Regions from separate parts of the Vibrio hippocampi genome, predicted to be linked through region 3. Evidence: predicted binding sites of a transcription regulator. Region 3 holds the regulator's gene; each other region holds the start of a gene.

Region 1 (5,857 bases), 420 kb from region 3:
TTTTGGGTATCACGCTGGGTGTAACACTGGTTTCGCCACAGTTAATGAACGCATATCTGATTGGTAAGCAAGTTCCGGAAGTGTGGGATTTTGGCTTGTTCGTAATAGAGAAAGTGGGCTATCAAGCTCAAGTCATTCCGGCGATGTTAGCGGGTATGGCACTGGCGTTTATCGAAACCAACTTAAAACGCATCACTCCATCTTACCTCTACCTAGTCGTGGTGCCGTTTGTTTCTATCATCGTGTCTGTAATTCTTGCGCACTCCATTATCGGTCCATTTGGTCGTATGTTGGGTGACGGCGTTGCTTTTGCGGCGAAAGCAGCTATGACCGGTGATTTTGCAATCATTGGCTCAACCATCTTCGGTTTCCTATATGCTCCTCTAGTGATTACAGGTATTCATCACACCACCAACGCAGTTGACCTACAATTGATGCAAGAGCTAGGTGGCACACCAATCTGGCCTTTGATTGCACTATCAAACATCGCTCAAGCCTCTGCGGTTATTGGCATCATTATCATCAGTAAAAAACATGGTGAGCGTGACATTTCAGTGCCAGCTGCGATCTCAGCTTACCTTGGCGTCACTGAGCCTGCGATGTATGGCATTAACTTGAAATACAAGTTCCCAATGTTGAGCGCGATGATTGGTAGTGCAATTGCGGCCGCTATCTGCGGTAGTGCAGGTGTGATGGCGAATGGTATCGGTGTGGGTGGTTTACCAGGTATCTTGTCTATCCAACCACCGTTCTGGGGAGTGTTTGCACTGGCGATGTTGGTCGCGATGGTTATTCCAGTCGCGCTGACACTTGTGCTGTACAAGCGCGCTCAAATGAAAGGCGAATTAGAAACCGCCAACGCGTAATTCAAGCAACCGCGTAATTCAAGCAACGAAGCGATGGTTTCAACTACTATCGCTTTCTGTCTTACAGACTAAAACGGTCAATCCAGAATCGAGGCACGAGATGTCAGGAATCTCAAGTTTAATGAGTCAATGAGAAGATCCCAAGTCCGCTTCAACATTCTTGGATATAACATCTAGTGAGCCATGATGAAATGGTCACTGTTTTCAATTTTTATTTTACTGGTATGTGAGTGTTAGAAATGGCAATGACCAAGCATGATGAGAGTTGGTGGAAAACCGCAACTATCTACCAAATTTACCCAAAAAGCTTTTGTGACAGTGGAAGTAAAGGCACCGGCGATATTAAAGGGATCATTTCTAAACTGGAGTATCTAAAACACCTTGGTGTGGATGCGATTTGGCTGACGCCTGTGTACCAATCGCCAATGATCGACAACGGTTATGACATCTCCGATTATTACGCGATCAATCCAGAATTCGGCACTATGCAAGATTTCGATAGCTTGTTGGTAGAGGCTCACCAACTTGGTATTCGAATCATCATGGACATCGTTGTGAACCATACGTCGACAGAACATCAGTGGTTTCAGTCGGCACTCGGCGACAAAAACAGTCCATACCGCGACTACTACATCTGGAAAGACCCCATCAATGGCGCAGAGCCAAACAACTGGCAATCAAAGTTTGGCGGTAATGCTTGGGCGCTGGATGAAATGACGGGTCAGTACTACTTACACCTCTTTGCTAAAGAGCAAGCGGATCTTAACTGGGAAAACTCAGTAGTGCGTGAAGAAGTTAAAGAAGTTATCAGTTTCTGGGCGGAGAAGGGCGTTGATGGTTTCCGTCTAGATGTAATCAACCTGATTTCTAAGCAGCAAGATTTCCCTAGTGATGATACTGGTGATGGTCGCCGTTTCTATACTGATGGGCCACGTGTGCACGAATACCTTCAAGAGATCAGCGAAGCGGTATTCCAAAAATACGGCAGCGTGACGGTTGGTGAAATGTCTTCAACCACGCTAGAGCATTGCCAACAGTACTCGGCGCAAGATGGTAAAGAGCTATCGATGGTGTTCAACTTCCATCATCTAAAAATTGATTATCCCGATGGTGACAAGTGGACCAAAGCGCCGTTTGATTTCATCCAACTGAAGCAGATTTTCAACCATTGGCAAACTGGCTTGAATGGCAAAGGGTGGGGCGCACTGTTCTGGTGCAATCACGACCAGCCTCGTGTTGTAAGTCGTTTAGGTGACGACCAACAATATCGAGTAGAATCAGCCAAGATGCTGGCGGCGTCTATTCATATGATGCAAGGGACGCCTTATATTTACCAAGGCGAAGAAATTGGTATGACCAACCCAAGTTATACTGAAATCAGCCAATATCGCGATGTTGAAAGCACCAATATGTACGATATCATGGTCAACCGTGATGGCATTGCACACGAAGATATGATGGCAATTTTGGCGCAGAAGTCGCGTGATAACTCACGTACACCAATGCAATGGAATAGCGCTAAACATGCAGGCTTCACAGTAGGCGCGCCGTGGTTAGAAGTCGCTCAAAATTATACTAGCATCAACGCAGAAGCGGCTATTGCGGATTTGAACTCAGTGTTCTACTTCTATAAACGCTTGATTGAACTGCGTAAACAAGTTCCTGTGATTACGGATGGTCGCTACGAGGATTTACTGCCAAAACACAAACGCATTTTTGCTTATGCTCGCCAAAACGCAAAGCAAACGCTGTTGTGTGTCAATAACTATTACGGCGAAGAAGTGGAGTGTGTGTTACCTGAGCGCTTTGATATGAGTAAAGCCAACAACCTACTTTCTAACTATCATAATGCGACTGGCGCGATTGCTTCCAATCACCTGGTTCTACGCCCTTATGAAACACGCATTATGTTAATTGATAACTACCTCTAAGAATTTCGGTATTAAACAAAAGGCTTTGAAGTGACCCCCAAAGTCTTTTGTTTTTTTAGTTTGGCGCAGAGTGAATTGTGCTTCAAATTTCACTGTAAGGTTATGAACCGTAGCTTACCGAATAACGATACGGTTTGTGATTCATTGCAAGTACTAGATTCAGCGCGAATGCGCCAAGAATCGACAAGCCGATAATCCAAGGTGTCACGAAGAACAAAGACGAAATCAGGATGCAAGCGTCAATCACCATCTGAGATTTACCAACAGAAATCCCAAACTTATCTTGAATAAGCAAACACAGTACGTTGAAGCCACCCAGACTTGAACGGTGACGGAATAGGATCAACATACCTAAGCCCATCAACAATCCACCAGTAATGGCACAGTAAATGTCGCTAATCGATTCGAGTGAAATCAGTAAATACAGATGATCAGCAAAGATAGAAACCAAAGCGCCAGAAACGGCACTGTTAATGGCAAACTGCCGCCCAAAGCGTTGCCATGCTAGCAAGTAAAAAGGACAGTTAGCTAAAAAGTAAAGTACACCAAACGTAAAAGGTGTAAATTGACTGATAAGTAGGGCAAGACCTGTTGTGCCGCCGGTAATTAGGTGTGCTGATTGAAGAAAAAAGACCCCTTGGGCAACGATAAAGGTGCCAGTTAGAATCGCAATCCAGTCTTCTTTTGCTGTGTGTTTTTCCATCAGTGGCTAAATCTATCTGGTGTAAATGGAGGCTAATAGTAGTAAAAAGATGATCTTTTCGGTAGCTAGCGGATAAAAATTGCGGTAAATCTATGTAATTCAAATTTTACACAGTGTAAATAGAATAATTGACACTTGGGGTTTGCATGGCGGCTATATACCAATATATGAACCAACGGAGTGTTACTATGAAAAAACAACATGAGAAAAAGCCAATTTTTTCTTTATGACCTAGATCAAATTATGTATTATGCCAGTCATCAAATGTGGTGACGAAAACGTTTGCTTTTGGTCATTATGTGGTTTTTTTGAAACTTTCAGTCATATCTGAGTCAGGAGATACAGATGCTAAAGCGTGATATGAACATCGCCGATTACGATGCGGAGCTATTTGCGGCTATTCAAGAAGAGACCCTTCGTCAAGAAGAGCACATCGAGCTTATCGCTTCAGAAAACTACACCAGCCCACGCGTAATGGAAGCGCAAGGCTCGCAACTTACTAACAAGTACGCAGAAGGCTACCCAGGCAAGCGTTACTATGGCGGTTGTGAATATGTAGATAAAGCAGAAGCATTAGCGATCGATCGCGCTTGCCAACTGTTTGATTGTGAGTATGCGAATGTACAGCCACACTCAGGCTCTCAAGCGAACAGCGCGGTTTACATGGCGCTGCTTAATCCTGGCGATACTGTTCTAGGTATGAGCCTAGCTCACGGTGGTCACCTTACGCACGGTTCTCCGGTTAACTTCTCAGGTAAGCATTACAACGTTATTCCTTACGGCATTGATGAAGCGGGTCAGATCAACTATGACGAAATGGAGCAATTAGCGCTTGAGCATAAGCCGAAAATGATTATCGGTGGTTTCTCTGCTTACAGCCAAGTGGTTGACTGGGCACGTATGCGTGAAATCGCAGATAAAGTGGACGCTTTCCTATTTGTTGATATGGCGCACGTTGCGGGTCTGATTGCCGCGGGCGTCTACCCAACGCCAGTGCCACATGCGCACGTTGTAACAACTACAACTCACAAAACACTAGCGGGTCCTCGTGGCGGTCTTATCCTATCGAATGCTGGTGAAGATATGTATAAGAAGCTGAACTCAGCGGTATTCCCTGGCGGTCAAGGTGGTCCTTTGATGCACGTGATTGCAGGTAAAGCAGTGGCTTTCAAAGAAGCGATGGAGCCTGAGTTTAAAGAGTATCAAGCGCGCGTAGTACAAAACGCAAAAGCGATGGTGGCTCAGTTCCAAGAGCGCGGTTATAAAATCGTATCAAACAGCACAGAAAACCACTTGTTCCTTGTTGACCTTATCGACAAAGACATCACGGGTAAAGAAGCAGATGCTGCGCTGGGTGCTGCTAATATTACCGTCAACAAAAACTCAGTTCCTAATGACCCACGTAGCCCGTTTGTTACATCGGGTATCCGTGTTGGTACTCCAGCGATTACTCGTCGTGGCTTCACGGTCGACAACGCAAAAGATCTGGCGAACTGGATGTGTGATGTTCTCGATAACCTTGATAACCAAGACGTGATTGAAGCAACAAAACAGAAAGTTCTGGCTATCTGTCAGTCTCTGCCTGTTTACGCATAATCAACGGATTGATTAGTTTGAATTAAGCCCTCATTTGAGGGCTTTTTTGTGCCTGTTGTTATTGGCTTGAATGACGATCAGATTGTGATGCTCAATACAGCTTTACCCAGCTACTTTTTACAAGCTATTTTGCAAAAACGCCTTTCCAAAAGCTACTTCAGCGTATCTTTCCACTTTCTTAGCTGTTGAATATGACTGGGTGAAATACCACAACATCCACCGATGATATTTGCGCCTAAACTCTGCCATTGCTTGGCAAACTCCAGATACTCATGTTCAGACACGTTGCGTAATCCTTGAAAGCGGTCATTCGCTTTATGGTCGGAATGGATCGGTGTAAAGCTATTGGCGTACACGCCAATATCGAGAGTCTTGCCGGTTTGGCTTAATACCTTATTGACGTCTTTGATTGCTTGCTCAATAACCTCTGGAATAGAACAATTAAAAAAGATGCCCGCGGCTTGAGTATGCAGAAGTTTTTCAACGGCATCCGTCACCAATTCTCCTGAGCGGAGGCGTGATACGGAACTGATCTCATCTTGTAGGGTGTAGGCGATATAGCAAGTTTTGTCTGTTTGCGATAAGACTTTGCAGAACACGTCGGCCTCAGCCAGGCTAGATACGGTCTCAACCAACCAAAGATCGACATGACTATCTTGCGCTTGGAATAAGTCTAAACAGATTTGCTCTGCGCGTTCTGCTTCAAAGAGATCAGGACGATAGGAACCAAAAGGAGGAGGAATTGCCCCGGCAACTCGCAC
Region 2 (5,857 bases), 500 kb from region 3:
GTTTTTGCCATTGAGGCTTACCGGTAAACAACTCCGCTTCCCACCAAACCGTACCCGCCTCGAGTGCCTCTTTTTCAGTTTTTGACATAGCGGGTAACACTTTCCTAAACATCGTCAATGCCCTTTGAGTGACAAGCGCTTGTCGAATGGGAGGCACACAGGCGATGGCAACGATCGCGATATAAAGTAGCCAAGAGAACATCGCAAAGCCACCCAGTAACGTGCCAACAATCATGGCGAAGGTGGTGAGCGCCAGTGTAATAGGCAGTGAAGATCGTCGGTAGAGACTGACGGCAAAAGCACCCGTCAGGAGTATCAGTGCGAGCAGCATATCCATAATGTTTCCTTTTAATCACGTTTAGGACTGATAGTGTTGACCGATTATTTTTCTTGTAAGGTAAGAGGTCTAACCAGTGCAATTGTAAATTAAATACTCTATAAATGTAAAATTTATGTTTAAAATTACAATGTGCGATCTCGTTTTACCGACAAGATAAAAAGATTGGATAGCCATCAAAGCTCGATTTAATAAAAATAATCTGCTTAGGTATGAAAGCCACACCAAGTCACTCGACAGGGTCTTTGTTTTCTGGGTACACTCGGTAAAGCCTTAAATGAAAGGGTTGAGCGACATACGTCGTCATTTGAGACGTCGCCATTAGAGAGCTAACTGGATTCGTTGATAATGGTGGCGATTACGAATGGATATCGAGTCATTCAATGATCAGTCGACTCACCCACGGAATAAAATGAGAATAATGCTATGTACCAAGACTTGATTAGAAGTGAGCTAACAGAAGCCGCTGAAGTTCTAAATAAATTTCTTAGTGATGACCACAATATCGCTCAAATCGAAGCAGCAGCAAAAACGATTGCTGACTCGTTTAAACAAGAAGGTAAAGTCCTTTCTTGTGGTAACGGCGGCTCTCACTGCGATGCGATGCACTTTGCGGAAGAACTGACGGGTCGTTACCGTGAAAACCGTCCAGGTTACGCTGGTATTGCGATTTCTGATCCCAGTCACCTGTCTTGTGTGAGTAATGACTTCGGTTACGACTATGTATTTTCTCGCTATGTTGAAGCGGTGGGTCGTTCTGGTGATGTACTGTTTGGTTTATCGACGTCTGGAAATTCGGGCAACATTTTAAAAGCGATTGAAGCGGCCAAGGCGAAAGGGATGAAAACCATCGCGTTAACGGGTAAAGATGGCGGCAAAATGGCAGGTACGGCGGACATCGAAATTCGTGTTCCTCATTTTGGTTATGCAGATCGCATTCAAGAGATCCATATCAAAATTATCCATATCATTATTCAGTTAGTCGAAAAAGAGATGGAAGCGTAATCGCTTCTGTCTATTTTAATCCTAAATAACAAGAGTAGAGTCCACCATGTGTGAATTGCTTGGCATGAGTGCAAATGTGCCAACCGATATTTGTTTTAGTTTTACTGGTCTTATTCAAAGGGGTGGCAATACAGGTCCACACAAGGATGGCTGGGGCATCACTTTCTATGAAGGAAAAGGCTTTAGAACCTTTAAAGATCCTAATCCGAGCTGTGATTCTGAAATCGCAGAGTTGGTACAAAAGTACCCCATAAAAAGCCGATCCGTGGTCAGTCATATTCGTCAAGCCAACCGAGGCAAGGTGAATTTAGAAAACACCCACCCATTTACACGGGAGTTGTGGGGGCGTTATTGGACCTTGGCGCACAATGGTCAATTATCCGATTATCATTCTCTGGAAACGGGACGTTTCCGCCCAGTAGGGCAGACCGATAGCGAACTCTCTTTCTGTTGGTTGCTAAATAAGCTAGAGCAAAAGTTCCCAGAGCCGCCAACGGATATGTTAGCCATGTTCCAATATGTTGCGACCTGCTGTGATGAGTTGCACGATATGGGCGTCTATAACATGCTGCTCAGTGATGGGGAGTATGTGATGACGTATTGTACCAATCATCTCTACTGGATCACGCGCCGAGCCCCATTTGGCAAAGCGACGCTGCTTGATGAAGATGTCACGATTAACTTTCAAGAGGAAACCACTTCCAACGATGTGGTGTCCGTGATTGCTACCCAGCCTTTAACGGGTAATGAATCTTGGAGCCGAATGAAGCCGAGGGAATTTAACCTGTTCCATCACGGCGATTTGGTATTGAGCAATGTTGAACAGCTAAAAGATGTCGCCTTTGCAGCAGCGAAACCGGGTAATCAGGCTCCGACCGAAAAGTTGTAACGGTTGCGCTTCTACAAGTCAGCACTTCAATAAGTAGTCAGCACTCTCACAAGCAAACTCTCCCAACAATAAACAACCAAATAAACAAACAACCAAATAAACAAAAAGCGATAACCCTTGGGTTATCGCTTTTTTAATAAAATGATGCGATTCAGCGAATAGCTAATCAGTTGCTAGCATGACCTTGTGGACCAAGTTCATTACCATCAAGACAAGCTTTGCCATCGACCATAGTCAATCGCTCCTCAACAAACCATTTCACCACGAGTGGGTAAATCTGGTGTTCTTGAGTTTGAATACGCTGTTCTAGTGTTTCCACGGTGTCATCATCAAATACTGGCACCTTAGCTTGCAACACAATAGGACCGCCATCGAGCTTTTCGGTCACAAAATGGATGGTGGTTCCATGATGTTCATCGCAGTTGTCGATTGCACGCTGGTGAGTATGAAGCCCCGGATACTTGGGTAATAGCGATGGGTGAATGTTAAGCATACGCCCCATGTAGTGACGCACAAAGTCGCCACTTAAAATACGCATATAACCCGCTAGTACCACCAAGTCAGGTTCATGAGCATCAATGCGGCGCATTAATGCTTCATCAAAGGCTTCTCTGGTCTCACTAAGCTTAGGGTCAAGGAAAGCGGCTTCAGCGCCCACCTTTTTGGCACGTTCCAGTGCAAACGCTGACTCTTTATTTGAGAATACAGCGCTTACCTTTGCGTTTTCTATTGTCGATTCACAAGCATCAATAATGGCCTGTAAATTGGTTCCGTTTCCCGAGACTAGAACAACGATATTCTTCATTGATTAATTGATCTCTACTTGCTCTTCGCCAGCTTCGGCAGTTGCAATGTCACCAATGATCCAAGCATTTTCACCTTCTGCGTTGAGCAGGTCGACGGCGGCTTGTGCCTGATCTTTTGGCAGGGCAACGATAAGACCAACACCACAGTTAAAGGTGCGATACATTTCGAATGTGTCTACGTTGCCTTTCTCTTGCAGCCAATTAAAGATCGCTGGCCATTCCCAGCTGTTGCCATCAATAACGGCTTTAGTACCTTCTGGAAGTACACGAGGGATGTTTTCCCAGAAACCGCCACCAGTGATGTGCGAGATAGCGTGGATATCATGCTGCTCGATCATTTTAAGTGCTGACTTAATGTAAATTTTGGTTGGTTCTAATAGGTGTTCACCAATGGTACGCTCACCCAAAACTTCGTTCTTATCTGCGCCCGATACTTCTAGGATCTTACGGATAAGTGAGTAACCGTTTGAGTGAGGGCCGCTTGAACCAACCGCGATAAGTGCATCACCCGCGGCGACTTTGGTGCCGTCGATGATATTTTCTTTTTCCACAACGCCAACACAGAAACCGGCTACGTCGTAATCTTCGCCTTCGTACATACCTGGCATTTCAGCGGTTTCGCCACCGATGAGCGAACAACCTGCCTGTACACAGCCTTCTGCGATACCTGTGACTACGTCAGCCGCAGTATCTACGTCTAGTTTTCCTGTTGCATAGTAGTCTAGGAAAAATAGCGGCTCGCCACCTTGAACAATCAGGTCATTAACACACATTGCCACTAGATCGATACCAATGGTGTCGTGTTTGTTCATATCAAGAGCAAGACGCAGCTTCGTTCCAACACCGTCAGTGCCAGATACGAGAACAGGTTGCTTGTATTTAGTTGGCAGCTCACATAAAGCACCAAAACCACCGATGCCTCCCATCACTTCAGGGCGACGAGTGCGCTTAACCGCGCCTTTAATACGGTCTACTAATGCGTTGCCTGCATCAATGTCTACACCAGCGTCTTTATAGCTTAGGGAAGTGTTATTTCCGCTCACGGGACAGTCCTCGATATCTAAATGGATGTGAAAAGCGGCGCTATTCTAACAGGGGTTTAACTAAAAAGGAAAACGTTTGCGTAAGAAAATTCAAACTAATATCGTGCCAAGGTAACGTTTGCTTCGCTAGTCGCTGGCGTGAATGACTTTCCATTAAGAACCACTTAATCTTCAAGCGGTTTTACTGTTTATAAACCAAGCAAATTTCGCTGAAATTCGCATCTTGAGTAAGTTTGGGTATATAATCCTCAAGTTTTGTAAAATATTTCCCGGAGTAGGACATGAAAGTTGTTGAAGTAAAACATCCCCTCGTTAAGCACAAACTTGGCTTAATGCGCGAAGGAGACATCAGCACCAAACGTTTTCGTGAATTAGCGACAGAAGTAGGTAGCCTCTTAACCTACGAAGCAACCGCTGACTTTGAAACTGAAAAAGTCACCATTAATGGCTGGAATGGTCCCGTTGAAGTGGATCAGATCAAAGGTAAAAAAGTAACGGTGGTTCCTATCTTGCGTGCTGGTCTTGGCATGATGGATGGTGTACTTGAGCATGTGCCAAGTGCGCGTATCAGTGTCGTGGGTATCTACCGTGACGAAGAAACGCTAGAGCCTGTTCCATACTTTAACAAGCTTGCGTCGAACATTGATGAGCGTATCGCACTGGTTGTGGACCCAATGTTAGCCACTGGCGGCTCAATGATCGCCACTATCGATCTATTGAAAGAAAAAGGCTGTAAGCAGATCAAAGTATTAGTGCTAGTGGCGGCTCCAGAAGGGATTGAAGCGTTAGAGAAAGCGCACCCAGACGTAGAGATGTACACAGCGGCTATCGATGAATGCCTCAATGACAAAGGCTATATCGTTCCTGGTCTTGGTGATGCGGGCGATAAGATCTTCGGTACTCAATAATAGTGACTGTATAAATAATAGCGATTGTGTAAATAATAGCGACGGTTTATAAGTCAGGTGCTTATCCGTTAGACGATTAAGCGCAAGATACGAATAAAAATGGCTGCCCAAATAGGCAGCCATTTTTTATTTGCTGAGTTCGAGATTAATCTTCGATTTGCGTGTTATCAACAACGCGATTTTCGCCAAGATCGTGCGGTAGGATCAGGTTGAGGAGAATCGCCACGATACCGCAAAGGCTGACACCTTGTAGACTGAATTCGCCGATGCCAAATGCCATCCCACCAATACCAAACACAAGGGTAATTGCCACAATCACAAGGTTGCGTGATTTATGCAGGTCAACATGGTTCTTAATCAGAGTATTTAGACCGACGGTCGCAATAGAACCAAATAGCAGAATCATGATGCCGCCCATGACTGGTACAGGAATGGTCTGTAGAATCGCGCCCAGTTTACCTACCAATGCAAGTACGATAGCGGTAACGGCAGCCCAAGTCATAATCACAGGGTTGAATGCTTTAGTCAGCATAACTGCACCGGTAACTTCACTATAAGTTGTGTTAGGTGGCGCGCCCATCATAGAAGCGGCGATAGTCGCAACCCCGTCACCAGCAATAGTACGGTGAAGACCCGGTTTCTTCAGATAGTCTTTACCCGTTACATTTGAGATTGCCAACATATCACCCACGTGTTCAACCGCGGGTGCGATCGCTACAGGCAACATGAACAAAATAGCATTGATATTGAATTCTGGAGCGGTGAAGTTTGGCAGTGCAAGCCAAGCGGCTTCATATATCGGAGTAAAATCAACCACACCGAAAAACAGTGCCGTCACATAGCCTGAGGCGATACCACTCACAATTGGC
Region 3 (5,857 bases):
GTGGTTCAAATGGGAACCGCATCAATGGCAGCGTTTACTTACGCTCAGAACATTGCTCGATTCTCTTTTGCTTTTTCGTTGGCGCTTGGACAGGCTTCGCAGATTCAAACCGGTTATTATCTAGGTAAAGGCTGGGTGAGTGCGATTACCAAGCGGGTACAAATCTATTTTTTGGTAGGCTTTATTGTCTCACTAAGTGCCAGTTTACTGATCTATGCATTGCGCGAACCGATCCTTGCGTTGTTTACTGACCAGCCAGAGATTGTCCTATTGACGAGCTCTTTGATTCTTGGCTCGGTGTTGATGGAGTCAGGGCGAGTGTTCAACCTGATCTTTATTTCTGCGCTCAAAGGAGCCGGTGACATCAAGTTCCCCGTTCAAATGGGGATATTAAGTATGTGGGGATTGGGCGTTGTCTTCTCGTATCTATTTGGTTTGCACCTTGGTTGGGGTGTGTTTGGTGCTTGGATGGCCATCTCATTAGATGAATGGGTACGCGGAATTGTGATGTTTAGGCGTTGGCGTTCGGGAATTTGGACTAAATTTAAAATAAGCTAACCAGAGTTAGACACATTTTGTCATGATTTAGCGGACCAAGCTCATGGAGAAATTTTCTACCTAAAGCGCTATTATGGTATGCTGTCTCGGTGTTATTGATATTTTTTTGGATTCATCTATGTCAGAAAGTTTACTGTTTCATAAAACTTATCACCATCCTACAAGTAAAGAGTGGGTGGTATTTGTGCATGGAGCAGGCGGCAGTTCCTCTATCTGGTTTAAGCAAATTAGAGCCTATCGCGAACACTTTAATTTACTGTTTGTCGATTTAAGAGGGCATGGAAAGTCGAACAATCTGCTAAAAGGCATTATTTCTAATCAATACACCTTTAAGTCCGTCACAATGGACATACTGAAAGTGTTGGACCATCTAAAAATTCAGAGCGCTCACTTTGTGGGGATGTCATTGGGAACCATCATCGTGCGTAATCTGGCTGAGATTGCGACCGACCGTGTCACCTCAATGGTGCTGGGTGGTGCTGTGACGCGCTTCAACACTCGTTCTCAGATCTTGGTTAAGATCGGCAATATGAGCAAACACGTGATTCCGTATATGTGGCTCTATCGCCTGTTTGCGTACATTGTCATGCCGCAACGAGGTCAAAAAGAGTCTAGACTCATGTTTGTTCATGAGGCCAAGAAACTGTGTCAAAAAGAGTTCAAACGTTGGTATGAACTTACCTCTGAAGTGAATCCATTGAACCGTTACTTTAAAGATAGAGAACTGCCGATTCCCACGCTGTATTTGATGGGCGATCAGGACTATATGTTTATTAAGCCGGTAAAAGAAATGGTCGCAGAGCATAAGTCGAGTCAATTACTAGAGATTAACGACTGTGGGCATGTTTGTAATGTGGAACGTCCAGAAGAGTTTAATCGTTACTCCATCGCGTTTATTCGTTCGGTACGCGCCTGTTAAGATTTGACCTCACTGATATTCGGTTGCATGCAATTCCAGCAAATATCGAATTGCGCTTCATTTTCTTCCTCACAGGCTTGGCAAAGCCACATTAAGCCTTCTCCCGCGTTTGATAGGTTGATCTGCCAATTTTCTATGGTACGTTTAGCCTCCGGTGCTCGACGCGTGTCTATTAGCCACACGTAAGGTAGAGTACTTTCGTCAAACGGCACTTCACCGCGCAATCCATACAACGACTCTCCTCGTACCTCAGATTGTATTCCCTGCGAAACTAACTGCTGATGTGCGATATGGGCTTCAGCAGGGGAGTTGGCAATAAATATCTTCATCTATTCTTGAACCTGTGGTGTTTGTCTAAATTTGTTCATTAACCACTTGGTGATTATTGGGAACAAGCCAAGCAATGCAAAAGAAGCGAGTACAGTCGGAGAAACGATACCTGCTAGGCTATCAATATTCGCCAACTGCGTACCAGCATTAAGGTAAACCGCGGTACCCGGAAGCATACCTAACTGACTCACCAGATAGAACTTACTAGCTTTAATCGGGGTTAATCCCATCAAGAGATTGATTAAGAAAAAAGGAAATACCGGGATAAGGCGCAATGACAGCAGGTAAAATGCGCCGTCTTTACGAACGCCTTCATTGATGGTGGTTAACTTAGAAGCGAATTTGGATTGGACCCAGTCGCGCAAGAAAAACCGACTGCTTAAAAAGGCGAGTGTTGCGCCAATTGTACTCGCGAATGAAACTAAGCCTAAACTGGTCCAAAAACCAAACAGCGCGGCACCTAGTAACGTCACTACAGCGGCACCGGGTATAGAAAATGCGGTAATAGCGATATACGCAAAAAAGTAAATTGATGTCGCTAAAACAAAATTAGCGTCAATAAATTCCGCTAACGCGAGTTGCTGAGCTTTAGCATTTTCAAGAGTCAGATATTGACCGAAATGGATACCCGCCCAAACAACGAGGATAACCAGTAACACCCCGACAATGAGTTTTTTACTTGGGGAGCGCTTGGGCGTGTCATGAGTTTGCTTCGTCATCTTTTTTATCCTCTGTCTATATCACTCTATAGTTTAGTAGACAGGTGGATGAGCGAATAACTTTCATCAATAGTAAATTAAATGGGTCTGAAAAAGTCGTTACTATTTCTCATGACTCAGCGAAGTCTTTCGCCTTTCAGCCAAGCCAACCAACGCGAATTAAATTAACTCAGCAAGCTGCTGACGCTTGTCTTGGGGAATCACCGACCAGTGTTTGCCCTCAATTGCGCCTTCAAGCGCCCATAGCAATTCGATACTCACGTTGCCTTTATGTGTGCGTTGGATAGCTTTAAAAGCTTCTACGGAGCCTTGTTGTTGCAATTCAGACACCGAATCAATGCCCGCTTTCTTTAGCATGCGTTCGGTTGTGAGTCGCAAGTTCGGAAGATCTTTAAGTCGAATCGAGGTTGGTTTTTGTTGGGCAATCTTGGCCTGCTTAGCCACCTGTAATGCTTCTTTTGCGTACTCAATGATCTTTTCTGGGGTTTGCCAATAAGCGTCAGGTAGCGCGAAATAGTTGGTGACCACAGGAAACCCACGTTTTTGGTAAACGTAAGGATGGTATGCCAGTTGCTGAAATTTGGTTGCCGTTGATTTGTCTGCACGAATATGAATGCGATCATTGACGACGAGTGCAAACATCGTGTCGTCAATAAATATTCCGAAGCCACCGAACATTGAGCGTGATTTGACCACGCCGATTTCGGAAAACAGCTTCATCGAATTTGTTAAGATAGGTTTATCCATGTTTCTTATTTCTCGGTTTCTATAACTACGCCACCTAGATCAGGTCCGAGAGATTAGCAAAACAGAGGTTATTAATTGTTAGCAAAGTTTGAGAATTTGCTGTTAATTCCTCTGCTGCCATCGGTAACCCCGCTACCTACCTGATTGGGTTTAGGCCGGAGGCTTTGCGTCCCACCTTTTCAAGTGGTTTGCCCTGTGCGTGACAAGCTAAAGAATAAAGGAAAAGCGATTCGATAACGGAGGCTTGACCTGTGAAGTGTGATGTTGGTTCAAAAAATAGAGTGGTTAGAAAGCAATGAATCGACTAGTTCTGTCATGAGAGTAAAAGCCCGCGTCGGGCTTTTATTACAAACATTGCTAGCTGATGAAAGTTATCTGTTGAGATCCAATACGGAATCACGCTCAATGATTTCTGGATGCATCTCGAAAATACGCTTGTCATGACCTTTATCTTTGATACGCTCAAGCAAAATTTCAAAGGCGTTTTTACCCACGCGTCGCTTCGGTTGGTGAACCGTCGTTAGCGGTGGAGAGAAGTATTCCGCAAGTTCAATGTTATCGTAGCCAATCACAGAGATATCTTCAGGGACTTTGACACCAAGTTGCTGAAGGCGACTCATTAAGCCAAGTGCCATTGTGTCATTAAAACAGAACACAGCCGTTGGACGATCTTCCATCGCCGCGATTCGGTTTGCTGCAATGACTGCGGTATCACACTCGAAATTACCCTCAAGGATTCGGTCAGCTTTCATTTCGATGCCCGCTTCGGTCATGGCTCGCTTATAACCATCAATACGCTCTTGGCAGACGGCTTTTTCCAGATGACCACTTAAACAAGCGATATCGGTATGACCTTTACCAATCAGGAATTTAGTGGCTAGATAGCCACCTTCTTCTGAGTTATCAATGATTTTATCCGCTTGTGAGCTTTCTGGGCCCCAGTCCATGATAACTTTTGGTATATCGGCATGGCGATCAAGCATTTCTAACAACTCTTCCGTGAGGTCGGAGCACATCACCAAAATACCATCGACACGTTTTTCCGCCAGCATGCGAATATAATCGCGCTGCTTCTCATATACACCACCTGTGTTACACAGAATTAGGGTATAGCCTTGGCGATAACAGTAACTTTCTACACCGTCGATCACTTCCGAAAAGAATAGGTTGGTTGATTGGGTCACCAACATGCCTATGGTTTTGGTCGTGTTACACTTTAAACTGCGAGCCACGGCACTTGGTGCGTAGTTAAGCTCGTCAACCGCGGCCATGACTTTTTCTTGTGTCGTTTCTGCCACGAAGCGAGTTTTGTTAATGACGTGAGAAACGGTGGTCGTTGAAACGCCAGCGAGACGAGCTACATCTTTTATCGTTGCCATCGCGATATCCTAATATCTCACCTTCTGCTTCAAAACGGACACGAAGAGAAAGTGGTAAATAAGCAAGGTTTCATGCCTATTTAAAGTTAACCAGAGCGACTATAAATCGCTGAAACGGCGAATTGTATGTCGAGCATCCATTGCAAGCAATGTAAATCTGTATAAATTTATATCAGTGGCGAGATGTGCCACTGAATTTCCAATAGAATCGGCAAGTTACGCTGACTCCTAAGGACGCAGATAAGTCAGGTCTAATTGGCAAAATGCGACTAATAGAGCACTACAGGCTGAATAAAATCCAAACTCATCGTGTTTTTCACACGCTTGACTGAATTGTTCGATCCAAGTGAGTAGGTGCTGCTCAATAAAGTCAGCTTGCTCTGAGAACGCTTCGTTAAGATGTTTTTCAGCCTCAAGTTCGTTGCTGCGAATAATGAGGTTGCCAAGATAATCTAATTCAATGGCGAGGTGATCCGCGGGTTCATTGAGATCTTTCGTGACGGCAATATTGTGCTTGGTTAATAATTGCTGCATTTGTAAAGCGGGTTCGCCATTAAGAAGACCGGATTTATCAAGATAAATTGAAGCGTATGGCAGTGCGCCATGTTTATCACTTTTCAAGAAAAGCTCGCAGAAGTCGGCGGATAGTTCGAGTTGAGCATCGTGGCGAACCTGCAGACGGTTCAGTGCGTCCACCAATTTGTCGATAGGTTGTTTTAGCGCTTCGTTTTCACCTAACCCAGACAAGAAAGCGCGGATCTCTGGCGATTGATATTGCTCTAGTTCACTTTCTGTTAACTCTTTGGTGAATAAACTTGATAACCACCAGTAGATTTCTGCGCGTTGTTCATTAAAGGCTTTTACTTCTTGCACTTTGGTACTCTCCAGCAAATATTCTATGGGTATATACCCAAGTTATTCATAGTGTAGACAAAAAATATGAATAACAGTCACTCACAATGTGAAAAAAAACCAAACAATATAAAGTAATATGAATAAATTAAAACTAAACTTTGAAGCATAAGGAATGGGGTGCGTATTGGCGTGGTGCTGAATCAAGGTTTTCTTAAATAAATAGACTCACTGCTAGTATCTTGAAGCGTAACGCTTAAAATGGCAGTGGGGTCAAGATTAGAAGAAGTAGAAACAATGAAATATCATGTTTTGGTCGTCGAAGATGATGTCGTGACAAGAAGCAAACTCGT

The links. The regulator PurR, encoded in region 3, represses purine synthesis genes. The targets are predictions, from matches to a motif close to TNANGNAAACGTTTNCNTNA.
Region 1: a site for PurR is predicted at 3,771-3,790, ahead of glyA (serine hydroxymethyltransferase). Genes of this name have one in related genera too.
Region 2: a site for PurR is predicted at 4,145-4,164, ahead of purM (phosphoribosylformylglycinamidine cyclo-ligase). Genes of this name have one in related genera too.

Annotation. Positions count from the first base shown of each region.
Region 1 covers NZ_CAKLCM010000002.1:250,751-256,607, forward strand. Annotated here, with positions in the region: gene treB (PTS trehalose transporter subunit IIBC) at 1-866, shown strand, start outside; gene treC (alpha,alpha-phosphotrehalase) at 1,106-2,797, shown strand; gene L9Q39_RS03620 (YitT family protein) at 2,898-3,500, opposite strand; gene glyA (serine hydroxymethyltransferase) at 3,846-5,096, shown strand; gene L9Q39_RS03630 (homocysteine S-methyltransferase family protein) at 5,249-5,857, opposite strand, start outside.
Region 2 covers NZ_CAKLCM010000002.1:163,617-169,473, forward strand. Annotated here, with positions in the region: gene fadE (acyl-CoA dehydrogenase FadE) at 1-337, opposite strand, end outside; gene lpcA (D-sedoheptulose 7-phosphate isomerase) at 764-1,342, shown strand; gene L9Q39_RS03220 (class II glutamine amidotransferase) at 1,389-2,231, shown strand; gene purN (phosphoribosylglycinamide formyltransferase) at 2,398-3,036, opposite strand; gene purM (phosphoribosylformylglycinamidine cyclo-ligase) at 3,040-4,080, opposite strand; gene upp (uracil phosphoribosyltransferase) at 4,362-4,988, shown strand; gene L9Q39_RS03240 (uracil-xanthine permease family protein) at 5,134-5,857, opposite strand, start outside.
Region 3 covers NZ_CAKLCM010000002.1:667,987-673,843, forward strand. Annotated here, with positions in the region: gene L9Q39_RS05500 (MATE family efflux transporter) at 1-558, shown strand, start outside; gene L9Q39_RS05505 (alpha/beta fold hydrolase) at 677-1,477, shown strand; gene L9Q39_RS05510 (putative signal transducing protein) at 1,474-1,806, opposite strand; gene L9Q39_RS05515 (TVP38/TMEM64 family protein) at 1,807-2,526, opposite strand; gene L9Q39_RS05520 (TfoX/Sxy family DNA transformation protein) at 2,686-3,273, opposite strand; cyclic di-GMP riboswitch class I at 3,393-3,476, opposite strand; gene purR (HTH-type transcriptional repressor PurR) at 3,645-4,652, opposite strand; gene torD (molecular chaperone TorD) at 4,881-5,525, opposite strand; gene torR (two-component system response regulator TorR) at 5,802-5,857, shown strand, end outside.